Regions from separate parts of the Priestia sp. RMT2NF4 genome, predicted to be linked through region 3. Evidence: riboswitches for the same ligand, from Rfam matches in the RefSeq annotation. Region 3 holds a riboswitch; each other region holds the start of a gene.
The links. A riboswitch is a leader RNA that binds a small molecule or an ion and turns the genes downstream of it on or off. The one in region 3 is predicted to bind cyclic di-AMP.

Region 1: another riboswitch for cyclic di-AMP. It lies ahead of ACMX9J_RS26840 (cation:dicarboxylate symporter family transporter); the one in region 3 lies ahead of ACMX9J_RS11160 (dicarboxylate/amino acid:cation symporter).
Region 2: another riboswitch for cyclic di-AMP. It lies ahead of kdpF (K(+)-transporting ATPase subunit F); the one in region 3 lies ahead of ACMX9J_RS11160 (dicarboxylate/amino acid:cation symporter).
Region 4: another riboswitch for cyclic di-AMP. It lies ahead of ACMX9J_RS10460 (potassium channel family protein); the one in region 3 lies ahead of ACMX9J_RS11160 (dicarboxylate/amino acid:cation symporter).

The regions. Positions count from the first base shown of each region.
Region 1 is NZ_JBLQZO010000016.1:18,548-21,642, forward strand. It holds gene ytvI (sporulation integral membrane protein YtvI) at 1-421, opposite strand, end outside; gene ACMX9J_RS26840 (cation:dicarboxylate symporter family transporter) at 635-1,894, opposite strand; cyclic di-AMP (ydaO/yuaA leader) riboswitch at 2,001-2,140, opposite strand; gene ACMX9J_RS26845 (undecaprenyl-diphosphate phosphatase) at 2,414-3,095, opposite strand, start outside.
Region 2 is NZ_JBLQZO010000001.1:1,218,331-1,221,425, forward strand. It holds gene kdpB (potassium-transporting ATPase subunit KdpB) at 1-130, opposite strand, end outside; gene kdpA (potassium-transporting ATPase subunit KdpA) at 152-1,813, opposite strand; gene kdpF (K(+)-transporting ATPase subunit F) at 1,838-1,924, opposite strand; cyclic di-AMP (ydaO/yuaA leader) riboswitch at 2,216-2,356, opposite strand; gene ACMX9J_RS06225 (hypothetical protein) at 2,372-2,509, opposite strand; cyclic di-AMP (ydaO/yuaA leader) riboswitch at 2,582-2,724, opposite strand; gene ACMX9J_RS06230 (undecaprenyldiphospho-muramoylpentapeptide beta-N-acetylglucosaminyltransferase) at 2,883-3,095, opposite strand, start outside.
Region 3 is NZ_JBLQZO010000002.1:377,425-380,519, forward strand. It holds gene ACMX9J_RS11155 (aspartate aminotransferase family protein) at 1-120, opposite strand, end outside; gene ACMX9J_RS11160 (dicarboxylate/amino acid:cation symporter) at 229-1,464, opposite strand; cyclic di-AMP (ydaO/yuaA leader) riboswitch at 1,645-1,799, opposite strand; gene ACMX9J_RS11165 (NAD(P)/FAD-dependent oxidoreductase) at 2,403-3,095, opposite strand, start outside.
Region 4 is NZ_JBLQZO010000002.1:244,188-247,282, reverse strand. It holds gene ACMX9J_RS10470 (Lrp/AsnC family transcriptional regulator) at 75-530, opposite strand; gene ACMX9J_RS10465 (hypothetical protein) at 651-1,109, shown strand; cyclic di-AMP (ydaO/yuaA leader) riboswitch at 1,225-1,369, shown strand; gene ACMX9J_RS10460 (potassium channel family protein) at 1,494-2,153, shown strand; gene ACMX9J_RS10455 (TrkH family potassium uptake protein) at 2,157-3,095, shown strand, end outside.

The DNA of each region.
Region 1 (3,095 bases), on a different contig from region 3:
CCACGGTACTTTTTAATAGAGAATCTAATGAATTTACGGTTTTTTCAAGCGTGCGCTCGATAGAAGAAATCACTTCTGTAGGAAGAGCGTTTGAATAGTATTTCCACTTAATAATAGTTGGATAAATCGCGGTTTCATAGATTTCTTTTACAAATGAAGGCGCTATCTTTGAAAGAGCAACCACTTGCGTAACGATTGTCCGAACAATAAAAAATCCAATAAGTATGAGCGAAACAACATATAAAATGAAGGTCATAAGCACTGCGTAGACTCTCTTCATTTTAAAAGATTGATGCAATTTTTGAACAATACCCTCAAGCGCTAATGCTGTTAATAAAGCAAACACAATCGGTAAACTGTAAGGGATTAACAAACATACGATTACTATCGAGGCGATGACCCATATTCGCTTTTTCCACATACTCTACTATCCCCCAACTAGCTAAGCTATCTCTATATTTATTGATAAAGAAAGGAACCAGTGACTGCTTTTATGTAAGAATAAAATTTGGATATATTTATACCTGATGTTACATATTATAGGGTCAATTTCCATAATAATAAAGGAATTATTATGAAAAAAGCTACTTATTCTAATTTTTTGAATAGAATAAGTAGCTTTTTAATTTATAAATTAGCCGGCTCTCATGACCTCTGTACCTTTTTTAGGGTCAAATTTGCCTTCAGATTTAGACATCACAATTGCTGCTAGTGTGTTTCCTACTAAGTTAACAACCGTACGTGCCATATCCATGATTCTGTCTACTCCCGCAATGAAGGCTAATCCTTCTGCCGGAACGCCGATTGTTCCAAGAGTAGCCAGTAATACAACAAATGATGTTCCTGGCACCGCAGCCATTCCTTTAGATGTAACCATCAATACCAGAATGAGCGTCAGCTGTTGAACGATCGTTAAATCAATACCATACACCTGCGCTAAGAATAACGCTGCAATCGCTTGATAGAGAACAGAACCATCTAGGTTAAATGTATAACCAATTGGTACAACGAACGATACGATAGCTTTTGGACAGCCCATCTTTTCAAGTTTTTCCATAATTCGCGGAAGAACTGTCTCAGAACTAGATGTACTGTATGCTAACAACAGTTCATCTTTCATATAGCGGAATAAGTGGAAAATGTTAATTCCTGCCCATTTCGCAATTCCTCCTAATACAACAAGTAGGAAGAAAATTAACGCTAAGTAAACTAAGATAACAAGCTTTCCTAATGAAAGAAGTGACTCTAAACCGAATTTCGAAACTGTTACACCAATTAAAGCAAATACTCCAATCGGAGCCACTTTCATTACTAGGTTTACCACGTGAAACATTGCGTGAGAAACGCCGTCAAAGAATTGAACAACAGGCTTTCCTCTTTCTCCAATTGCCGCTACTCCAAGTGCGAACAATACTGTAAAAAAGATAATTGCTAGCATGTCCCCTTCAACAATTGACTGGAAAAAGTTTGTCGGAACAATGTGTAAGAACGTTTCAGCCACTGACTTTCCTTCTTGCTGTTCGGATGTTTCAACGTATTGTGAAATATCACTCTTCTGTGCTGAATGAATGTCTACACCTTGTCCAGGGTGAAAAATATTAGCAATCAATACACCGATTACAATTGCGAAAGTTGTAATAATTTCAAAATAGAGAATGGTTTTAACGCCCAGCTTTCCGACCTGTTTACCGCTACCTGCTCCTGCAACTCCAACGACTAAACTTGAGATAACAATTGGAATAACAATCATCTTAATCAATCTTAAGAACAAGTCTCCCAGCGGCTGCAGGTATGTTACTACACGCGGATCGTTAAACCAAATTACTCCTACAAGAACACCGAGGATTAAACCGGTAAAAATCTGCGTAGCCAAACCAAAACGAATTTTTTTCATAGATGTACCTCCCCAAAGATGTATGACATTTGTATATACTTTTCTGAAAAAACAAAAAAAGACTATTCTTAAGAAAGAACAGCCTTTTACTTACGCTATTTTGGGCTCTTTCTCTCAATAAAGCAAACGAGGTTAACTGTCGGATTCGGAATTGAGAGTTTCCTACCTTTTGTAAGGATTCACCCCAAGGCAGCTTTACTGCCGATAATGATTCCCCCGCTCTATACGATTAAGCTTATTATTCAATTTTTATAAAATTAAAACGATCTATACGTTGTCATACGTTTTTTACAGTCAATAAAACTAAACAGAAGTCTTACTTTTACTTAACTTTATACTGCACAAATATTAATTTACTATTTTTCGACACGTTTTGTCAATACCCATGTTTATAAAACGCTTTCAAAAGACAATAATATATATTTATGCAAAAAAGCTATTGCAATGTTGCAATAGCTTTTTCTTGCTTTTTAAGTCTTTATCAGAAGTTTAAATGGCTATAAAATACGCTTATTTATTTTATAAAAATACAAAATATAGAATAGCCGCTAAGATAATTCGATAAATGGCAAACGGAACTAATTTAATGCGGTTGATTAATTTTAAGAAAAAGCGAATCGATATAAGCGCAAAAATAAAGGCGCTGATAAAACCAGCAATAAAAAACGGTAGTGCATCTGATGTGAAATACTGCCAGTTTTTAACCAATGAAAGTCCACTTGCTCCTGCCATAATTGGCACTGCCATAATAAATGTAAAATCTGCGGCTGCCTTATGGCTCATTCCAAGAAGAACCCCTCCTGAAATCGTTGAGCCTGAACGAGAAAAACCTGGCCAAAGAGCAATACATTGAAACAGTCCTATACCTAGTGCTTGTCCATAAGACATTTGGTCCACCGTCTCTACACGCGGACGTTTAGGTCCAAACAAATCTGCTAGAATCATTAATACAGCTCCGACCACTAAGCCAATTAGCACCGTATTTAAAGAAAACAAATGTTCATCAATGTAATCATCAAACAAAAGTCCTAACACTCCTGCGGGTAACAAACCAACAATTACCTGCATTAAATTTAAGCGATTTGTCGGTCCAATTGCAGCAGCTGGTTTTTTTCCCAATCCTAATAAATTAATAAAACGATCTTTAAAAATAACAACTACTGCTAAGATCGACCCTAGCTGAATAACAATCTTAAATGTA
Region 2 (3,095 bases), on a different contig from region 3:
TTGGGCTGAGCTTGATAAACGCCTGCTTTACTGATTGAATAAAAATCGATGAAGCTTGTTTATCTACAGAACCTTGAATATGACTGTTGCAATCCAATTCAATATTATTTGCAAAATTCCGTTTATTCATTATGATCCTCCGCTTTCTTGATTACAGTGTTAAATACTCAGCAACCGGCCCAAGCACAAGCACTGGGAAAAACGTAAGTGCTCCTACAATAACGGTAGTTCCAATTAAAATGCCGCTAAATAAAGACGTATCCGTTTTAAATGTTCCAGGTGTTTCGGGAACAAGCTGCTTAGATGCTAGTGAGCTCGATACCGCCAGCATCGTAATTAGTCCGAAGTAGCGTCCAATATACATAACAATTCCCGTTGAAATGTTCCAAAACGGCGTTGCATCACCGAGTCCTTCAAAACCGGATCCATTGTTTGCTGCTGACGACGTAAATTCATACAGTGCCTGACTTAACCCGTGAAAGCCTGGATTTGATATACCTTCCATTCCTAAATGAGTGGTAAGTGCTACAGCTGTTCCTCCTAAAATTAGCAGCGGCTGCAGAATAAGCGTCACGGCGATTAGCTTCATTTCTTTTCCTTCAATTTTTTTACCTACGTATTCTGGTGTTCTTCCAACCATTAAACCTGATAAAAATACGGCAATGATGACGTACATCATAACATTCATAAATCCTGCTCCGACACCGCCAAATACGGTATTTAACATCATATTTCCAAGCGTTAATAACCCGGTAAGAGGCGTCAGGGTATCGTGCATGGTGTTGACTGCACCTGTTTCACTTGCTGTCGTCACGATGGCGTAAAGCGTCGACATGCCGACACCAAAACGGACTTCTTTCCCTTCCATATAACCGCTCGCTTCATTTAGATGAAAAGCACCAAGTCTTGGATTGCCTCCCCACTCTGTTACAAACGCTGTGCTTAAAATAACGATAAACAGCATACTCATCGCTACAAACAAGATGCGGCCTTGTTTACGCTGTCCGATCATTTTTCCGTATGTGAAAGGAAGTGCTGTTGGCAATAAAAGCATAAGGACGATTTGTAATACATTGCTCAACGCGTTAGGATTTTCAAATGGATGAGCTGAATTGACACCAAAAAATCCCCCTCCGTTGTTTCCTAGCTCTTTAATTGAAAGAAAAGAAGCAACTGGTCCCCTTGCTATTTGCTGTGTTGCTCCTTCTATTGTATGGGCAGTCACCGTTCCGCTTAACGTTTGAGGGACACCTAAAAACATAAATAAAATGCCTGTTATAAAAGCGATAGGAAGTAAAATACGCGTAATTGACTTTACAAAATCAACAAAAAAGTTTCCCATTTCTTTCCCTGCCAGCCCGCGAATAAAAGCGATTGCTACTGCAAGTGCCGTTGCTGGTGCAGCAAACATCATAAATACAATGGCGGCCATCTGCGAGAAATAGGACAAACCTGATTCGCCGCTGTAGTGCTGCAAGTTCGTATTTGTCATAAAACTAATGGCCGTGTTAAAAGCAAGTGCCGGATCCATTCCTTTGATGTGGCTTGGGTTAAGCAGCAGTACCCCTTGAAACCGGAAGATAAGGTACACCACAAAAATCATAAACGTATTCGCCAAAACAAGAGCAAATGCATATTGCTTCCACGTCTGATTAAGCCCTTTAATTCCTGCTGCTTTAAACATCAACGTTTCTATCTTTCCTATCAAGCTAGTGTTTTTATCGTTTGAAAACACATTCGCTATATAAATACCTACGGGCTTTGCAATAAGCGCTACAAAAACAAGCAGCAGCGCAACTGATAGTAGAAAAATCCCCACTTTTTATTCCTCCGCTTATTAAAATTGTTCTGGATTTAACAGTACATACACTAAATAAATTAAAACGAGAACTGAAATACCTAACAAAATGAACGACACGTTCACTTCTCCTCTCTTTCATCTACTACATGAGACGACCAGCAAATAATTCCGTACATAGCAGCTGTTAATATGACAAGCGTTCCAAGCATGATCATATCCAAGTTGCTCCCTCCTAACTGTTTCCTAACAAAAATGATAGCTTCTAAGTTTAGTGACGGTTTCTTTTCATAAAGCATCACGTCCAAAAAAGCTAACCGTGAGACGTGATGCTGATTTTTCCCACTAAAAAACCGCAGAAGAGAGTTCTCTTCCGCGGTTTAATGCACGACAAATAAGCCGTGATTGACACGAATTTTTTACTCCCAAAACGCTTACGGAGTTAGCTGTCGGATTCGGGTTATGGAAGTAACCCTACTCAGTTAAGAGATTCACCCCTAGTACATACGTACAAAATATTGGGTCCCCCGCTCATAATTGATTAAGCGTATCTTTGTTATTTAATTTTTAGACTTAATAATAGTTTTTACTGCTGCGTTTAAAACTTTGATTAGCTAACGTAGACAAATAGCGGTTTGCTAGATCAAAAGATTGCTGATCGCACATGGCCCGATATTCAATCATTTGAATCATTTGCTTAGATAAATGCATCCTGACGCTCCTTTCACCTATATTTTGAAAGGAGCGTACTATCCGCTGTTATAGAAAACGACCACGATTACACCATCCTCTCTCTTAACGCTTACGAAGTTAGCTGACGGGTTCGGGTCAAGAAAGTAACCCTACTCAATTAAGAGATTCACCCCTGATAATTGGGTCCTCCGCTCTTTCCTTCTCTTTCAGAAAAGACTCAGCGTTTCACAGTGGAACGTTTCATGAGAGTAATCTTACTCCTGTTAAAATTTACTGTCAACAACATTTTTTGAAATTTTAAAAGCTTTATTTTTCTATATTTATTCATTATTTTAAAATAATAATTTCAGAAGAAAAAAGCGTTCTTATCGAGGAGATAAGAACGCTTTTTTTAGCTCATTTTCTCAATTTCATTTACAAGAATTGAAATGGCATCCGTTTTTGTTGCTTCACGCATTGTACGCTTCATCGTACTTGCCTGCTGCTGAAGCTCATTTACTTCACGCAAAAACAGTTCTTTTGTTAACTGCTCTTCTTCTACAACCATACAGTAGCCTTTTTTCTTAAAGGATTGTGCATTTAAAATTTGATCTCCGCGACTCTG
Region 3 (3,095 bases):
CCCTGACGAAGCATCTATGTACTTTTTTCCATCTTGGTCGTACAAATAAATTCCTTTTCCATATGAAATAACTGGGTAGTCGTCGTCGAGCAGCGGCTTTATCACATGGGTTTTATTCATTTCCGCACTCTCCTTTCAAACACACACTCTTATTAAACTGTATGCTGAAAAGAAGAGTTTCTTGCCAATAAAAAAAGCCCTAGCATATAGCTAGAGCTTTTACACATATTAAGCTGATTGCGTTACAGATTTATCGATACGCTTTGCTTCTGACTCAGCCACAATAACGGCACACGCAGCGTCTCCTGTAATATTTACAGACGTACGAAGCATATCAAGCAAGCGATCAATTCCGATAATTAATCCGATACCTGCTACAGGCAGGCCAACCGAACTCAGTACCATCGCTAGCATAATAAGACCAACTCCCGGCACGCCTGCTGTACCAATACTAGCAAGCACCGCTGTCAACACAACCGTCACAAGAGCGCCCAACGACAGATCAACCCCGTATACTTGCGCAATAAAAATAGTCGCTACACCTTGCATAATTGCCGTTCCATCCATGTTAATAGTTGCACCTAATGGCTGAACAAAACTGCTGATAGACTCGGGGACACGAAGATTTTTTTGCGCCACATTCATTGAAATCGGAAGCGTTGCATTACTGCTTGATGTACTGAATCCAACTGTCATCGCAGGAGCAAAACCCTTAAAAAATTCAATAGGGTTACGTCTGGCCATAAGAGCGACTGATCCCCCATATGTTACGATTGAATGGATGAACAGCGCGAGCACGACTACAATCATGTATAGCCCCATCGCTTTAATTGCCTGCCAGCCTTGACTTCCAACCGCGGTTGCAAGAAGCCCAAATGTTCCGTACGGAGCAAACTTCATCACTAGATTCACAAGGTACATCATCAATTCATTTCCTTGCTCAAGTAAATTGTAAAGTCCTTTTGTTTTACTTCCAAGCATCGTGATACCAAAACCGATAAAGATAGAGAAAACGATAAGTTGAAGCATATTCCCTTCAGCCATCGCTTGAATTGGATTGACTGGAATCATATTTAAGAATGTCTCTCCAACCGGTGGTGCTTTTTCAGCTTCAAAAGAAGCGTTTTGTGTATCAAAAGATCCAAATGTACCCGGTTTAATTGCATACGCTAAAATTAAACCGATAATAATTGCAACGGTTGTTGTCACTAGGAAGTAGGAAACTGTTTTTGCCCCGATTCTTCCTAATTTTTTAGGATCTCCTAAACCTGCTACACCTAACGTGATAGAGAAAAACACAATTGGTACAACAAGCATTTTAATTAAGCTTAAGAAAATTTGGCCAAGCGGTGTAAACAAGTACTTGTCCAGCGGAGCAAAAGCACTTGGAGCAAAAGCATTGATTAACACTCCTACAATAGCACCAGCAATTAGCGCGATAATAATCTTTGTCGATAGCTTCATAGATTTACCTCCCGTAAATAAATTATATTAGAATGATTCTAACTACCATACTTATTTTACCATGCATTGAGGGCGATAACACTCAAAATATACAATATATTAAAAATTTTCAGATTAATAGTTTAGGAATATTTTTAGCTATACAAAAAACCATGAGAATATCATGGTTTCATAGACCTGTTATTCCCTCACTGAATGCTTACGGAGTTAGCTGTCGGATTCGGGTATGTGAGTTACCCTACTTGATTCATTCAAGATTCACCCCAAGGACATTACGCACAAATATGGGTCCTCCGTTCTCTTATAAAACAAAAGAGATTAAGCAAATAATTTTCTTTAATATTTTTGCATGATAATAATTGTTACTTTAATTAAAATTCATTTTATATGTTTCTGTCAAGTTTTTATTCAAAAATAATGCATGATTTTATCGTAAAAAGTTGATAATTGTTATATTTTAAAATATTTACATCATATTTCAATAAACCAAAAACACCTATTTAACAAGACTTACAATCTAATGGATAAAAAATTAATTCAAAAAATAGTTTATAAAGTGAACTTTCTTCTCATTGATACCATTCATAAATATGTATAATTATTCTAATATCCATGTACTTTACTGCTTCCATAAATATTTTACTTATCAAAAAAATAACTCTTTCCAACTGTTGATTTTATCCTTGTACTGCTTGATATACACTCCTTAAAATTTCACTGACTTTATTGATGGGAAGAAATCGACACTATCAATTCGCCTTATTCTACTTAATTCTGCTCAAGATAGAAGTATAGATTTCCTACTATCTTTTAAAAAAGGAGCGGGTAATTATCATATAACACTATCGGAGTTGGAGCGGTACAAGTTCTTTACTTTTTACTTATTCCCTCTCGTTGATTTAACCCATAAAAAAAAGAGGCCGTGACGGCCTCTTTTTTTATACAGTAACAGGTTCAGAACTTGCTTTACGATTCTTTAATTTTTCAACAATGTCACGCGCTACCCACACACCACACGCACTTGCCTGCGCGAGTCCTCGCGTAATACCAGCTCCGTCTCCTCCCACGTATAAACCGGAAATTTCAGTTTCAAACTTATCGTTTAACTTCGGACGGGCGGAATAAAATTTCGCTTCCACACCGTAAAACAGCGTATGTTCAGATGCTAACCCAGGCGTTACATGATCCAGTGCTTCTGTCATTTCAATTAAGCTTTTCATTGTATTGTATGGAAGCACTAAACCCAAATCACCAGGGACAGCTTCTTTTAACGTTGGTTCTAAAAAGCCTTCTTTAATTCGATTCGCTGTTGAACGGCGCCCCTTTAAAATATCTCCATACTTTTGAACAACTAAGCCTCCGTTTGACAGCATATTAGCTAATCTTGACACTTCGTGCGCATATTCGTTCGGCTGATCAAATGGATCCGAAAATTTATGAGAAACAAGCAGCGCAAAGTTCGTATTTTGACTTCCAAGCTTCGGATCTTTGTATGCGTGTCCATTTGCTAACATAATCCCTGAATGATTCTCTACTACCACATGCCCTGAAGGATTGCTGCAGAACGTTCTGACTCTTGTACCTACAGACGTATTGTAAATAAATTTCCCTTCGTACAAGTGCTTGTTGAT
Region 4 (3,095 bases), 130 kb from region 3:
TAGTTTAGTAGAAAGAAGATCCGAACGATGAATCGTTCGGATCTTTTCGTTAGTACGGTGAACGTATGTTTCAATCACTTTTCATCTTTTAAATGACTCAATAATGCAGAAGACATCTCCACGTGAGAAAGGGCGATGTGTGAAATCGTTTTGGCATAAGGTGTAATTTCGTTAATAAATTGCTCGAGTACGTGCAGGTGAGGAAGCTGAAGCTTTGTAATGAAGCAAGCCTGTCCGGCGATGCGTTCACAGAATAAAGCATAGGGATACTGAGAAATAAATCGTTTAAAACGCTCGTGCTCTCCGTTTTTCATGGTTACTTCAATAAAACACGAGACGGGCAACTGCAGCTTTTCATAATCAATATCGATTGTATATCCTTTTATAATACCAAAGCTCTCTAGCTGTCTTACTCGCTCTGCCACTGAAGGAGGAGACAGGTTAATTTGTTTTCCTAGCTCTCTTAAGGAAAGACGGCTGTTTTGCTGCAGTGCCTGCAAAATCGATAAATCAATTTCATCAATTTTCAATCGAAAACCTTCTTTCATATTAATGTTTCATTTGATTAGTAATAGCAGATAATATGTTTTATTTGTTATCTGAAATCTCCATTTTTCTTACTATAATAATTAAAAAGGAGTGAGTAAAAAATGGCAAGAGTTTTGTTAACAAACGAAGAGGGAACAAATTTTGAAAAAGCACTGAATTTAATTCCACATGTAAAAAGGTTGTATGATGAGCTATACGACAAGCTTTGGAACAGTGATATAGTAAAAAGAGAGACTAAGGAAAAAATCAGGCTTTATCTAGCAGGTGTTAACGGCTGTGAGACGTGTATGAGCATGTCATATGTAGGCGATAAGACGCTTAATCAAAAAGTGTTAAGAGAAAAAGAGCTGGAAGAAAAAGATCGACTGCTGTTTCGATTTATAGATGTATACCGAGTGCGTCCAAGGGATTTGACCGATGCTGATATGGATCAATTAAAGAAATTTTACAGTGATAAGCAGCTATTAGAGCTTTTGGCTGTTATTAATTTGTTTGATCAATTTCACAAACTGATTGTCAGTTTAGATTTATATGATTTTTGCAGTTTGCAGCGCAAGTGATGTCTTCCCTAAAAATATCTTGACAGACAAAATCCACAGGAGTAAGATAGCTTTCGTGAAGTGAAACGTATCATGAATCGAATCGATTATTCTAAAAAATAGATCATAGACATTTGAATAAAAATCGCTTAATCCATTATGGAGCGGAGGACCCATTATTTACGCACATATTGTGCTCCGGGGTGAATCCTTAAAAAGGTAGGGTTACTCTTAAAACCCGAACCCGACAGCTAACTTCGCAAGCGTTTTGAGGGGGAAGAGTGTGAAAAAACACAGGAGCCTTCCTGTGTTTTTTTGCGCTTTTTTTAAGAAAAAGATGTAATTTTTTAGAAAAAGTATAAGCTAAGAGAACACACAGCAGTTGAAGAAAGGAATAAATACATTATGAAAAAACAGTTTGCTGTATTGGGATTAGGTCGTTTTGGAGGCAGTTTGGTTGAAGAGTTTGCTAATTTGGATGTGGATGTGCTCGCTATTGACCGCAATCAGGAGGTAGTAAAGAAATATAGCAACTCAGCTACATATGTCGTGCAAGCGAACGCAATTGATGAAGCTAGCTTAAAAGGGCTAGGCATTCGTAACGTTGATCATGCTCTTATTTCGTTTGGAGACGATATCGAAGCAAGCGTGCTTGCAACGATGCTTTTAAAAGATATGGGCGTTAAGCAAGTATGGGTAAAAGCGGTGAATATGTATCATCAAAAAGTGCTGGAGAAAATAGGAGCGGACAAAGTCATTCACCCTGAGCGCGATATTGCGAAGCGTATTGCTCATCACGTGGTGTCAGAAAAAATCATTGATTACATTGAACTATCAAAGGATTATAGTATTGTCGAAATTGTCGCTTCTAAAAAGCTTCATAATAAAACGCTGTTTGATTTGAATATCCGTGCCAAGTACGGCTGCAATATTATCGGCTTTCAGCGAAAAGACGGAGAAATGGTGATTTCGCCTACCGCGCATGAAATAATTGAACAAGGAGATATGCTGATTGTTATCGGACATAATCGCGATTTGAACCGTTTTGAAGAAGAAGGAGTTTAACTCATGAAAAAACAAAATATTAAACTCACCCCTCCGCAGCTGCTGCTCTCTATTTTTGGTGGAGGAATTATTATTGGTGCTCTTTTATTAATGATGCCTTTTTCTACTACTGAGCCAATCCGGTGGGTAGACGCTCTTTTTACATCTACTTCCGCTATGACAGTGACCGGCTTAGCCGTCGTAGATACAGGTACGCGTTTTACCGTCATCGGTCAAACGATTATTATGCTGTTAATTCAAATAGGCGGTCTTGGCATTATGTCATTTGCCGTGCTGATTTTTATGATGCTAGGTAAAAAAATTGGATTTAAAGAGCGTATGCTCGTTCAGCAGGCATTAAATCAGACGAGCGTCGGTGGAGTTGTGCTGCTAGTTAAAAGGTTGTTCATCTTTTCATTTTTAATTGAGTTTGTTGCACTGATCTTTTTAGCGATACGCTGGGTTCCGGAATTCGGATGGTCTAAGGGGCTGTTCTTTAGCTTGTTTCATTCGATTTCGGCTTTTAATAACGCAGGGTTCGGACTACTGTCTGATAACTTAGTTCAGTATGTAGGAGATCCTATTATTAACATCACGATTTCTTTTCTCTTTATTATTGGTGGGTTAGGGTTTACCGTCCTTGCTGATATGTGGGTGAAAAAATCGTATAAAAAACTAACGCTGCATTCAAAAATTATGATTATCAGCACGTTCGCCATTAACGTGATTGCCATGCTTTTTATTTTTTTCTTAGAGTACGGCAATTCGCATACGCTCGGAAATTTATCATTAGGAGACAAAGTATGGGCTTCTTATTTTCAAGCGGTAACAACAAGAACCGCTGGCTTTAATACAATTGATTTAGCTCATTTGCATGACGCAACGGTGTTTTTAATGGTTTTATTGATGTTCATTGGTGCAGGGAGTGCGTCAACAGGAGGCGGTATCAAACTCACGACGTTT